DNA from 2 places in the Vibrio sp. R15-SG3-ISO1B genome. Region 1 is predicted to be linked to the other one. Evidence: predicted binding sites of a transcription regulator. Region 1 holds the regulator's gene; the other holds the start of a gene.
The links. Region 1 encodes PurR, which represses purine synthesis genes. Its sites were predicted from a motif close to TNANGNAAACGTTTNCNTNA; they were not measured.
Positions count from the first base shown of each region.

Region 2: the regulator PurR is predicted to act here: its motif matches at 2,053-2,072, upstream of AC6R0S_RS13580 (NCS2 family permease).

Region 1 covers NZ_JCBDGG010000002.1:115,446-120,782, forward strand. Annotated here, with positions in the region: gene elyC (envelope biogenesis factor ElyC) at 1-259, shown strand, start outside; gene torR (two-component system response regulator TorR) at 374-1,081, opposite strand; gene torD (molecular chaperone TorD) at 1,320-2,027, shown strand; gene purR (HTH-type transcriptional repressor PurR) at 2,266-3,270, shown strand; cyclic di-GMP riboswitch class I at 3,446-3,554, shown strand; gene AC6R0S_RS00750 (TfoX/Sxy family DNA transformation protein) at 3,759-4,352, shown strand; gene AC6R0S_RS00755 (TVP38/TMEM64 family protein) at 4,558-5,250, shown strand; gene AC6R0S_RS00760 (putative signal transducing protein) at 5,247-5,337, shown strand, end outside.
Region 2 covers NZ_JCBDGG010000045.1:83,436-88,772, reverse strand. Annotated here, with positions in the region: gene gpt (xanthine phosphoribosyltransferase) at 61-525, opposite strand; gene AC6R0S_RS13580 (NCS2 family permease) at 740-2,032, opposite strand; gene vcdP (small protein VcdP) at 2,488-2,574, opposite strand; gene AC6R0S_RS13570 (aminoacyl-histidine dipeptidase) at 3,023-4,495, shown strand; gene rimK (30S ribosomal protein S6--L-glutamate ligase) at 4,820-5,337, shown strand, end outside.

The DNA.
Region 1 (5,337 bases):
ATCGGCCAGTCACATGAACCGTGCCCTGAATGAATTCCACTCCGCAGGATTGAAACCTTACGCCGCGCCGACCAACTACCTAGCGCAGAGAAACATCGATCAAGCGTGGGAGAAGTACGCGCCGAAGGGCAAATATCTCGAACAAACTGAGCGCTACTGGCATGAAACGCTGGGCACCATTTGGCAACACCTCCGCGACTGGGCGTCCGATTATGAAGAGCAAGCCTTAGAGGTGGAGGCTGCGCAGAGCGACGTTTAACCGGCCGCCAGCGTAGACGGATAACGTCTTCGACCTAAAACAAAAATCCAGGCTGCATGCCTGGATTTTTCGTTTCTTTTGCGTCAATTTTCGCTCGTTAATTGCCGAACTACGTTAATCTCCGGCGAACATGTAGCCTTCGCCATGCACGGTGACGAATATCTGCGGATTTTTTGGATCCGCCTCCATCTTCGCTCTCATGCGTCGAATCAGGACATCGATAGTGCGATCATTGGGTGCGTCCACACGATGACTGATCATATTAAGAATGCGTTCCCGACTGAGCACTTGGTTAGGGTGAGAGGAGAGCGCCACCAAAAGCTCATACTCTGCTTTAGTCAGTTTGACCGGTTCATCCCCTCGGCTCAAAGCGCGGCGCTGAATATCGAACGTCCATTCAGCAAAGCGGACCACGCCGTCTTGCTGATCGCTGCCCGCGTTTTGCGCTCCCGCAGCCAGTGCGATGCGCCACAAGAGGTTCTTGACTCTGACGAGCAGTTCCCTAAGCTCAAATGGCTTAGTGACATAATCGTCCGCGCCCATTTCTAGACCAACAATCTTATCAATGCTGTCGGTACGCCCGGTCACCAAGATAATACCGATGTCCGATTGACTGCGCAGCTCACGCGTCAGCATCAAGCCATCTTCGCTGGGCAGATTGATATCCAGCATCACCAAATCGACCCGACTGCTACTGAGTACGTCGCGCATCTGCGCGCCATTCTCAGCTTGGCTCACCTGATACCCTTCGGTTTGAAAGTAGCCCGCCAATTTACGGCGAGTCACTTCATCATCTTCAACAACCAAAATGTGGTAGCTCATCGGCTCTACTCACTTATTCACACACTGATTCAATGGCTTTATTCTATTCATAATTAGTCACAACTCCATCTTTGTCCTCTTTGGGAGGTGAAAAGTTGGCGATTCATTGATGCAAAGCAAGCTTTGCTGCCCTGTTCACAAATTGCCATATTTGACCATTTCTTCTCATAATCAGGTTGACCGCTGTTCATTTTTATCCGTTAGACTTAACGGCATCTGATTCAGTTGAGAGCCCATCATGCCAGAGACACCTAACGCCCAGATTTCCGACCCTTTATCTCCCGCCGAAAAAGAGCAGCGCGCCTTTGATGAGCAACGCGCCGAGCTCTACTGGTGGTTTTCGAGCGTGTTTGCCAAAGAGCTCTCAGAGCAAGAGCTGGCCCAATATCATTCGGTGGACACACGTACCTTTCTGACGGGACTTGCACAAACCCCTGAGCTTAACGTAGCCGCAGACAGGCTCATCGATGCATTGAACCGATTGCAAGACAGGCCAGATGCTCAGTTGGAACTATCAGCCGACTATTGCGACCTGTTTTTAAAATCCGACCGAGACAGCGCGTTGCCTTACGCCTCTGTCTACTTAGATGAATCCGGACTGCTCAATGGGGAGCCCGCCAAACAGATGGACACTCTGCTCCAACAACATGGCGTGGCCGTGCATTCAGGGCTCAATGAACCTTCTGATCATCTCGCGATAGAGTTGGATTTTTTAGGTAACCTGATTGTGCGCGGCGCTCATGCAGCAGAGCAGACGGCAGGCGACACGCATCTCGCCTACCAAGAGCAAGCCGATTTTATTGAGCAGCATCTACTCCCTTGGATTGAGAGGTTTGCCGAGCGCTGCCAGCGCCTCGACACATTCGGCTTCTATGCGGCGCTGTCGTCGCTATTGTGCGCGTTCATTCAATTGGATAAAGCCTACCTGCAAGGCGATAGCGATTAAGCCCATACAAAAGGTGTGGCGAGATCCCAAAGGCGGGTTTTTTATTTGCCCAAATCGACGTTGCGGACTACAATCCGGTCCGCAAACGATAAAACTAATAAATACAAACCGCTTTTTGAGGGCGGTTTTTGTGTTTCTGATACTTTCTGTCTACATACTCTAAACTTTGTATAGACTTTACTTTTATAGACTTAACTTTTCATAGAATAGTAGGCAGTCATCGACAGGACAAAACCATATGGCCACGATTAAAGACGTCGCTCGCTTAGCGGGTGTCTCGACCACCACTGTATCCCATGTGATCAACAAAACACGCTTTGTCGCTGAAGCCACGCAAGAAAAAGTGATGGAAGCGGTTCAAGAGTTGAACTATGCCCCAAGTGCCGTTGCACGCAGCCTGAAATGTAACTCGACACGCACAATAGGCATGCTGGTTACTCAATCGACCAACCTTTTCTTCTCGGAAGTGATCGACGGGGTTGAGAGCTACTGCTACCGTCAAGGCTACACCTTGATCTTGTGTAACACTGGCGGCATCTACGAGAAACAACGTGACTACATTCGCATGCTGGCGGAAAAGCGCGTCGATGGCATCTTAGTGATGTGTTCAGATTTGACCGAAGAGTTGAGCGAAATGCTTGACCGTCATAAAGACATCCCTAAGGTGGTGATGGATTGGGGCCCGGAAAGCTCACAAGCCGATAAAATCATCGACAACTCGGAAGAAGGCGGCTACCTCGCAACAAAATACCTGATTGATCACGGCCACAAGCGCATTGCTTGCTTGAGTGGGCATTTTGAAAAAGCGGCCTGCCAAGAGCGCATCCAAGGCTTTAAGCGCGCAATGAACGAGTCGGGTTTGAGCGTCAACGAAGATTGGATCTTAGAAGGTAACTTTGAGTGCGATACCGCCGTGCTTGCCGCGGACAAAATCGTCGCCATGGACGAAAAGCCAACCGCAGTATTCTGTTTCAACGATACGATGGCGCTCGGTTTGATGAGCCGTTTACAGCAAAAAGGCATTCGTATTCCAGAAGACATGTCGGTCATTGGTTATGACAACATTGAGCTAGCCGAGTACTTTTCACCACCGCTAACGACGGTTCACCAGCCGAAGCGCCGTGTGGGTAAAAACGCATTTGAGATTTTGCTCGAACGTATTAAAGACAAAGAGCATGAAAAACGTATTTTTGAAATGCACCCAGAAATCGTCGAGCGCGATACCGTGGCGACGGTGAAATAGACCAACGAACAAGTTCAGCACATCACATCGACTAGCCCAGCGAGAATACTTCTCATCCGCTGGGCTTTATTCTCTCGGTAACACCCCTCTATTTTATGAACTAAGATCACATTTAACCCATCAAAACGTGATGTTTAGCCCATAAATTATTTATGCTTATTATGTTCGACGAATGCCACGAACAGGGCAAACCATTTCGAAAGGATGGGACGCAAAGCTTCCGGCCTGTTGCAGCCACTCAACGATATCAACGTTGATGACTGCTTGGTAGCGGGGTTGCCGATGGCAAATGTGCACTCCGTAATTCTTTATCAAAAGCAAAGAATACAATGAGTTAAACGTTGCGCGCGCATTATGCGCTCACACCGTGAGTAGGATTATTCTTTTATGAGCCAGAATGACACCCTACTGACACAAAACCTGCATATTTTTGCTAATCTCTCGGACCTGAATTTGGTGGCGTATTGTAATACACCGAGAATAACAGCATGGATAAACCAATTTTAAAAGACTCAATGCGATTGTTTGAACCATTGGGCAAGATCAAGTCTCGCTCAATGTTTGGTGGATTCGGAATCTTCGCTGATGACACCATGTTTGCCCTCGTGGTAAATGACAAACTTCACATACGCGCCGACGACTCGTTGGCCCAACAGTTTAATGCTCAGGGACTCGAGCCATACGTGTATAAAAAGCGTGGTTTCCCTGTGGTTACCAAATACTACGCCCTCGGTCATGACTGGGATCAGGATGTCGCTCAGACAGTTGCGATGGCAAACAGTGCACTAGAGGCGGCCAACAAAGACAAGCAGCGTCAAACCAACGCCAAACCAACGCGCCTCAAAGATCTGCCGAACTTGCGTCTGGCGACCGAGCGAATGCTCAAGAAAGCGGGTATCGACAGTGTCTCCCGTTTGGAGCAGACGGGCGCAGTGGAAGCGTATAAAGCGATTCGTTCCACACACTCTGCCGATGTCAGTATCGACCTGCTGTGGGCACTTGAGGGGGCAATTAAAGGTACGCACTGGTCTGTGGTCCCTCAAGCAAGACGCGACGAGCTCCTGAATCAGCTGCAAAGCTAGTCAGCGATAGCGTTCATTAATTCCAATACCCTTCTCAAGCCAGCCGAACACCGCTGGCTTGAGACGTTTTTAGCCGATGCTTTTTCAGCGTTTCCATTCCTTCGTCATAGAATTCAACGTGTTTTCCCCTTAGGGCGAAATTTTTTACTGGCTTTTTGGTTCATATCTAACAATGATCAATGATGATGTTTTCAAAGGGATCCATATGAACAAGAAACTGCTTTTAGGTATTGGTTTGCTCGCTCTGATTGTGTTTTTAGGCGCAAACTTTGGTCAATACCTGACACTTGATAACGCCAAAGCTCAGCAGCAAGCGCTGGCTGAAATCATTGACACCCACTTTGCCCTAGCCGCGCTGAGTTACTTCTTCGCCTATGTCGCTATCACCGCCTTCTCGATCCCTGGAGCAGCCGTCGTCACCTTGCTTGGCGCTGCGCTGTTTGGCTTTTGGACCAGTTTATTGCTCGTTTCTTTTGCCAGTACGATAGGTGCCACCTTGGCGTTTTTAAGCAGCCGCTTTTTACTCAAAGAGTGGGTACAAAGCAAGTTTGGCGATAAGCTCGCGACAATTAACCAAGGGGTCGAAAAAGATGGTGCGTTTTATCTCTTCTCACTGCGCCTTATACCGGTGTTCCCTTTCTTTTTGATCAACCTCTTGATGGGTCTTACGCCCATCACCATCGCGCGCTTCTATCTGGTTAGTCAACTGGGTATGTTGCCGGGCACGGCCGTCTACCTCAACGCCGGGACTCAGCTAGCGCAAATCGACAGTTTGTCAGGCATCGTCTCCCCAACGGTACTTGCCTCTTTTGCGTTGCTTGGGGTATTCCCTATCGTTGCCAAATGGGTAATGGCCAAACTCAAAGCGACACCGCAATCCAATGGGCAAGCGTCTTGAAAATTTTTATTGCCACGACACCACCACAAGCACACATCGTGTGTGAAATGCTGCGCAGCGAAGGAATAGCCTGTGAGGTGAGAGGTG
Region 2 (5,337 bases), on a different contig from region 1:
GTCATTTATCAAGATTCTTTATTGAAATCGCCAATGCATTCACCCAAAAGTGAAAAAGCATTACTTTTGCTTGCGATTGATCGGTTCGATGTATTGAATCGCCATATCCCATGGTTGCTCAATCCAAGTCTCTTGAGCGATATCAACCACGTAGTCATCTAAAAGTTCAGCGCCCGATGGTTTCGCGCACACGGCGATCAATTTCGCTTTCGGGTACAAGTCACGTAGTTTGCGTGCTGTGTCACCACTGTCGACCAGGTCTTCAACGATAAGGTAACCTTCACCGTCACCTTCAGGTGCTTTCAATACGCTCATATCACGTTGGTGATCGTGATCGTAGCTTGAAATACAGATGGTATCCACGTAACGAATACCGAGTTCACGCGCTAAAATAGCACCCGGTACTAAACCGCCACGGCTCACAGCCCAAATTCCTTTCCATTGCTCGGCAGGCATCTGCTTTTCTGCAAGTTCACGACAGTACGCGTGCATCTGATCCCAAGTGATGATGAATTTTTTACTCATTGTAATAACCTAATAGTTTTGTCCAATCGGCATCCCCTGAAAAACAAGCTCAGTTGATACAACCTACAGCTTGATGCACCAGGCCAAATAGGGGAAAAGCTACGCAAACGATTATTTTACCGGAAGCGGCGGCCAATACCAATGGCGAATTATATTCACTATAAAACAACGCCACAGCGAAAGCGCTGTGGCGTTGTTGATTCAATGCTTGTGATTAACCAGCGAAGACGTACTTCAGCAAGAAGACTGCCGATAGTACCCAAACGCTCACAGACACGTCGCGTCCTTTACCACTCAATAGTTTAATTGCAGCGTAAGAGATAAAGCCCAGTGCAATACCTTCTGCGATAGAGTAAGTCAGTGGCATCAGCAGACACGTCACCACAACCGGCGCCGCTTCTGTTAGATCACGCCAATCGATGCTGACCAAGCCAGACATCATTAGAATCGCTACGTAGAACAGTGCGCCAGCGGTCGCGTATGGAGGAATCATGCCAGCCAAAGGCGAGAAGAACAGTGCCAACAAGAACAGCACGCCAACAACCACCGCCGTTAAACCAGTACGACCGCCTGCCGCAACCCCTGCCGTAGACTCTACGTAAGACGTGGTGCTTGAGGTACCGAGTACCGCGCCCACTGACGTTGCTGTTGAGTCTGCTAATAGTGCTTTGTTCAAACGTGGTAGTTTGCCGTCTTCTTTAATGAAGTTCGCCTTAGTTGCAACACCCACCAGCGTACCCGCCGTATCAAAGAGATCAACAAACAAGAAAGCAAAGACCACTGAGATCATGCCCACTTCAAACACGTCAGCAATGTTCATTTCCATAAAGGTCGGCGCAATGCTTGGTGGTGTCGACATCACACCGCCCCACTGTACATCACCCACCAATAGACCGAGCGCGGTGATAATAAGGATCGCGATCATCACAGCGCCACGAACGCCGCGGTACACCAAACCGATGGTCAAGAAAAAGCCCAAGGCAGCCAAGGCTGGTGCGAGGTTTGTGATGTGGCCCAAGCCGACCAAGGTCGCTGGATTATCAACGACGATGCCTGAGTTTTGTAGGCCGATAAACGCAAGGAATAGACCAATACCCGCAGAGATACCCGTGCGCAGCGACAATGGGATGGAGTTGATGATCCACTCACGGATTTTGAATACCGAAAGCGCCATGAAGATCAAACCAGAGACAAACACCGCACCGAGCGCGACTTGCCATGAGTGACCCATACCCAAAACAACACCATAAGTGAAGAACGCGTTGAGGCCCATACCTGGCGCCAATGCAATCGGGTAGTTAGCGACAAAGCCCATGATAAAACAGCCAATCGCAGCGGCTAAACAGGTCGCAACAAAGACAGCGCCCTTGTCCATCCCTGCATCGGCCAGCATCGCTGGGTTGACAAAAATGATGTAAGCCATTGTCAGGAATGTGGTCACACCGGCAATGATCTCAGTTTTGACATTCGTGCCATTTTCACTGAGTTTGAACAGTTTTTCGAACATGATCGAATCCTAAAAGGGTAAAAAGTAAACGGTTGCGTAATCGATTGGCGGAATTATAAAGTCATCAAATAGTAAATTCCAGATAGAATTATGACTCTAATCAATATTTCGGGTTGTAAATGGGCAACCTATCGCTATAAAAGAGCCACAAACAAAACAAAAACAAAGAAAATTCATAAAGATAGAAAGAAAAGACATCATCATTCAGACGGTGAACTTTTGTACCATGTTGTAAACTTTCAAATCCAGAACGGCAGTTTGTAACCTGAGTAACACGTGCTTATGTGCATAATATGCAGAGAATGGCATTAATAAGGAGAAATCGGTGAGTTGGCGGATAAAAAAACGCCACTCAAAATGAGTGGCGGTTGAATCATGTCAGCGAAAACGGCGCTGCAAATATATTCCAATATTAGGGGGTGAACATAACGTTCGAGATAAACAAGCTTTCAGTGTTAGTAACCAAAGCTAGTGGGGTAAGTAAAGCTTCCTGTATAAACAGATTTGTTTAGCCAGAACGCTGCACTTGGTAAACCTTTCATAACATCACCTTCTAAATCAATTAAACACATTACAATGATTGATTTCTCAGTTCCTTGGAGGCGATAACTCGGACTCATCCTTTGAGCGTTTTTACTTCGCTGCCGAAGTGGTTACAAATATACCTTATAGAAATTAAATTACAACACCAAAAGTGATAAAAGTCACAAAAAATTGCGATTGCTGATTCAAATTAAACCGCAGTTGTAATTTAATTACATAAAAATCACTAGCATCTAAGTTAATCTGTCAGATTGATAATCACATCATTGAATATCCCGTCGATAGAGGGGTAGGCACTTTTCGCTGCAGTTTGCATCAACTCACTTGGGTATCGATCTTGAGAGTGCTATTCTGACCAACATCAAATCGGCAAGTTTGGATGTTTGTGCTACTCATCATTTGGTGCATAAGACAATATTTGCCATCTCTCATTATAAGGAGTTATCCGTGTCTGAGTTCCATTCTGAAATTAGCAGCTTGTCACCAGCGCCTTTGTGGCAGTTTTTCGACAAGATTTGCTCCATTCCTCACCCATCGAAACACGAAGAAGCCCTAGCGCAAATGATCATTGATTGGGCGACCGATCAAGGCTTAGAAGTCAAACGCGATCCAACCGGCAACGTCTTCATCAAAAAACCGGCGACCAAAGGGATGGAGAATAAAAAAGGTGTGGTTCTGCAGGCTCACATTGATATGGTGCCGCAGAAAAACGAAGACACGGATCATGATTTTACCCAAGACCCGATCCAACCTTATATTGATGGTGAGTGGGTCACCGCCAAAGGTACAACCTTGGGTGCGGACAACGGCATTGGTATGGCGTCTTGTCTCGCGGTATTGGCGTCCAATGACATTAAACACGGGCCACTAGAAGTGCTGCTGACGATTGATGAAGAAGCAGGCATGACTGGCGCATTTGGTCTTGAAGCGGGTTGGTTAGAAGGCGACATTCTGCTTAATACCGATTCTGAGCAAGAGGGTGAAGTGTACATGGGTTGTGCCGGTGGTATCGACGGTGAAATGACGTTCGAGATCCAACGCGAAGCTCTGCCCGCGGGCTATGTGACCCGACAGCTTATTCTTAAAGGCTTAAAAGGCGGACACTCAGGCTGTGATATCCACACTGGACGCGGTAATGCCAACAAACTCCTCGCTCGATTCCTAGCAGGTCACGCAAGCGAACTGGATTTGCGCCTGATTGAATTCCGTGGTGGTAGCCTGCGTAATGCAATTCCACGCGAAGCGTTTGTTACGGTCGCCGTCCCTGCTGAAAACGAAGCCAAGCTTGCCGAGCTTTATCAGTTCTACACACAACGGCTTATCAACGAGCTCGGCAAAGTGGAAACTAGCCTTGTCACGTTTAACGAAGCGAGTGAAAGTCAGGAAGGCGTGCTATCTATTAGCGATCAACAGCGTTTTATCGCCGCTTTGAACGCCTGCCCGAATGGCGTGATTCGTATGAGTGACGACATTGAAGGAGTGGTCGAGACCTCATTAAACGTTGGTGTCATTACCACAGAAAAAGAAGCCATTCGCGTTCTCTGCTTAGTTCGCTCTTTGATTGACTCGGGTCGCCAACAAGTTGAAGGCATGCTCACCTCCGTGGCTGAGCTTGCTGGTGCTAAGATCGCTTTCTCTGGCGCCTACCCTGGCTGGAAACCGGATGCGGATTCAGAGATCATGGCCATCTTCCGCGACATGTATGAAGGCATTTACGGTCACAAGCCGAACATCATGGTGATTCACGCCGGTCTAGAGTGTGGTCTATTTAAAGAACCTTACCCCAATATGGATATGGTCTCTTTTGGTCCTACCATTAAGTTCCCTCACTCACCAGATGAGAAGGTTAAGATTGATACCGTGGCGCTCTTTTGGGAGCAAATGGTCGCCCTGTTGGAAGCGATTCCTGAGAAGGCATAGTCTTTCATCTAAACATGGTATTGCTGTACTAGCCGAGCTCTTGCTCGGCTTTTTTGTGACTCAAAATCGCCGCACGGATTGGGCTAACATCGAGCGATAATATTTGTGGTGACGACAATTAATTTTTGTTAGCCAAGCCATTTACCCCACTGCTAAGGTTCGCGTCCTTACAGCGCTGAGGCGTCATTACCGCCACTTTTTCGCGCTGACTCTTTATCTTAAAAGTCACAGGTGCTCGCTCTGGCATCTGAGTTTCTATTGTTTTGTTTGCACTCATTCGGAGACCATCGCCGGATGAGTATTGCCCTATTAGGAAATCACAGCATGAAAATCGGTGTTCTGTCTCGTAACGCTAAACTTTACTCGACCAAGCGTTTAATCGAGGCAGCAAAAGAACGCGGCCACGAAGTGAAGGTTATTGACGCTCTACGTTGTTACATGAATATCAACTCAGACAAACCTGAAATTCATTTCAAAGGCGAAGAGCTGTCAGGGTTTGATGCCATCATTCCTCGTATTGGCGCCTCGGTGACGTTCTATGGCACCGCTGTGTTGCGTCAATTTGAGATGATGGGTGTCTATCCGGTCAACGAGTCCGTGGCGATCACCCGCTCTAGAGATAAGCTTCGTTCCATGCAGTTACTTTCTCGTAAAGGCATCGGTATGCCGATCACCGGCTTTGCCAGCAAACCAGATGATGTGAAAGATTTGTTGGAGATGGTCAGCGGTGCGCCTGTTGTGATCAAGCTTCTAGAAGGAACACAAGGTATTGGCGTAGTGCTAACTGAAACACGAAAAGCAGCCGAAAGTGTGATTGAAGCGTTTATGGGCTTGAAGGCCAA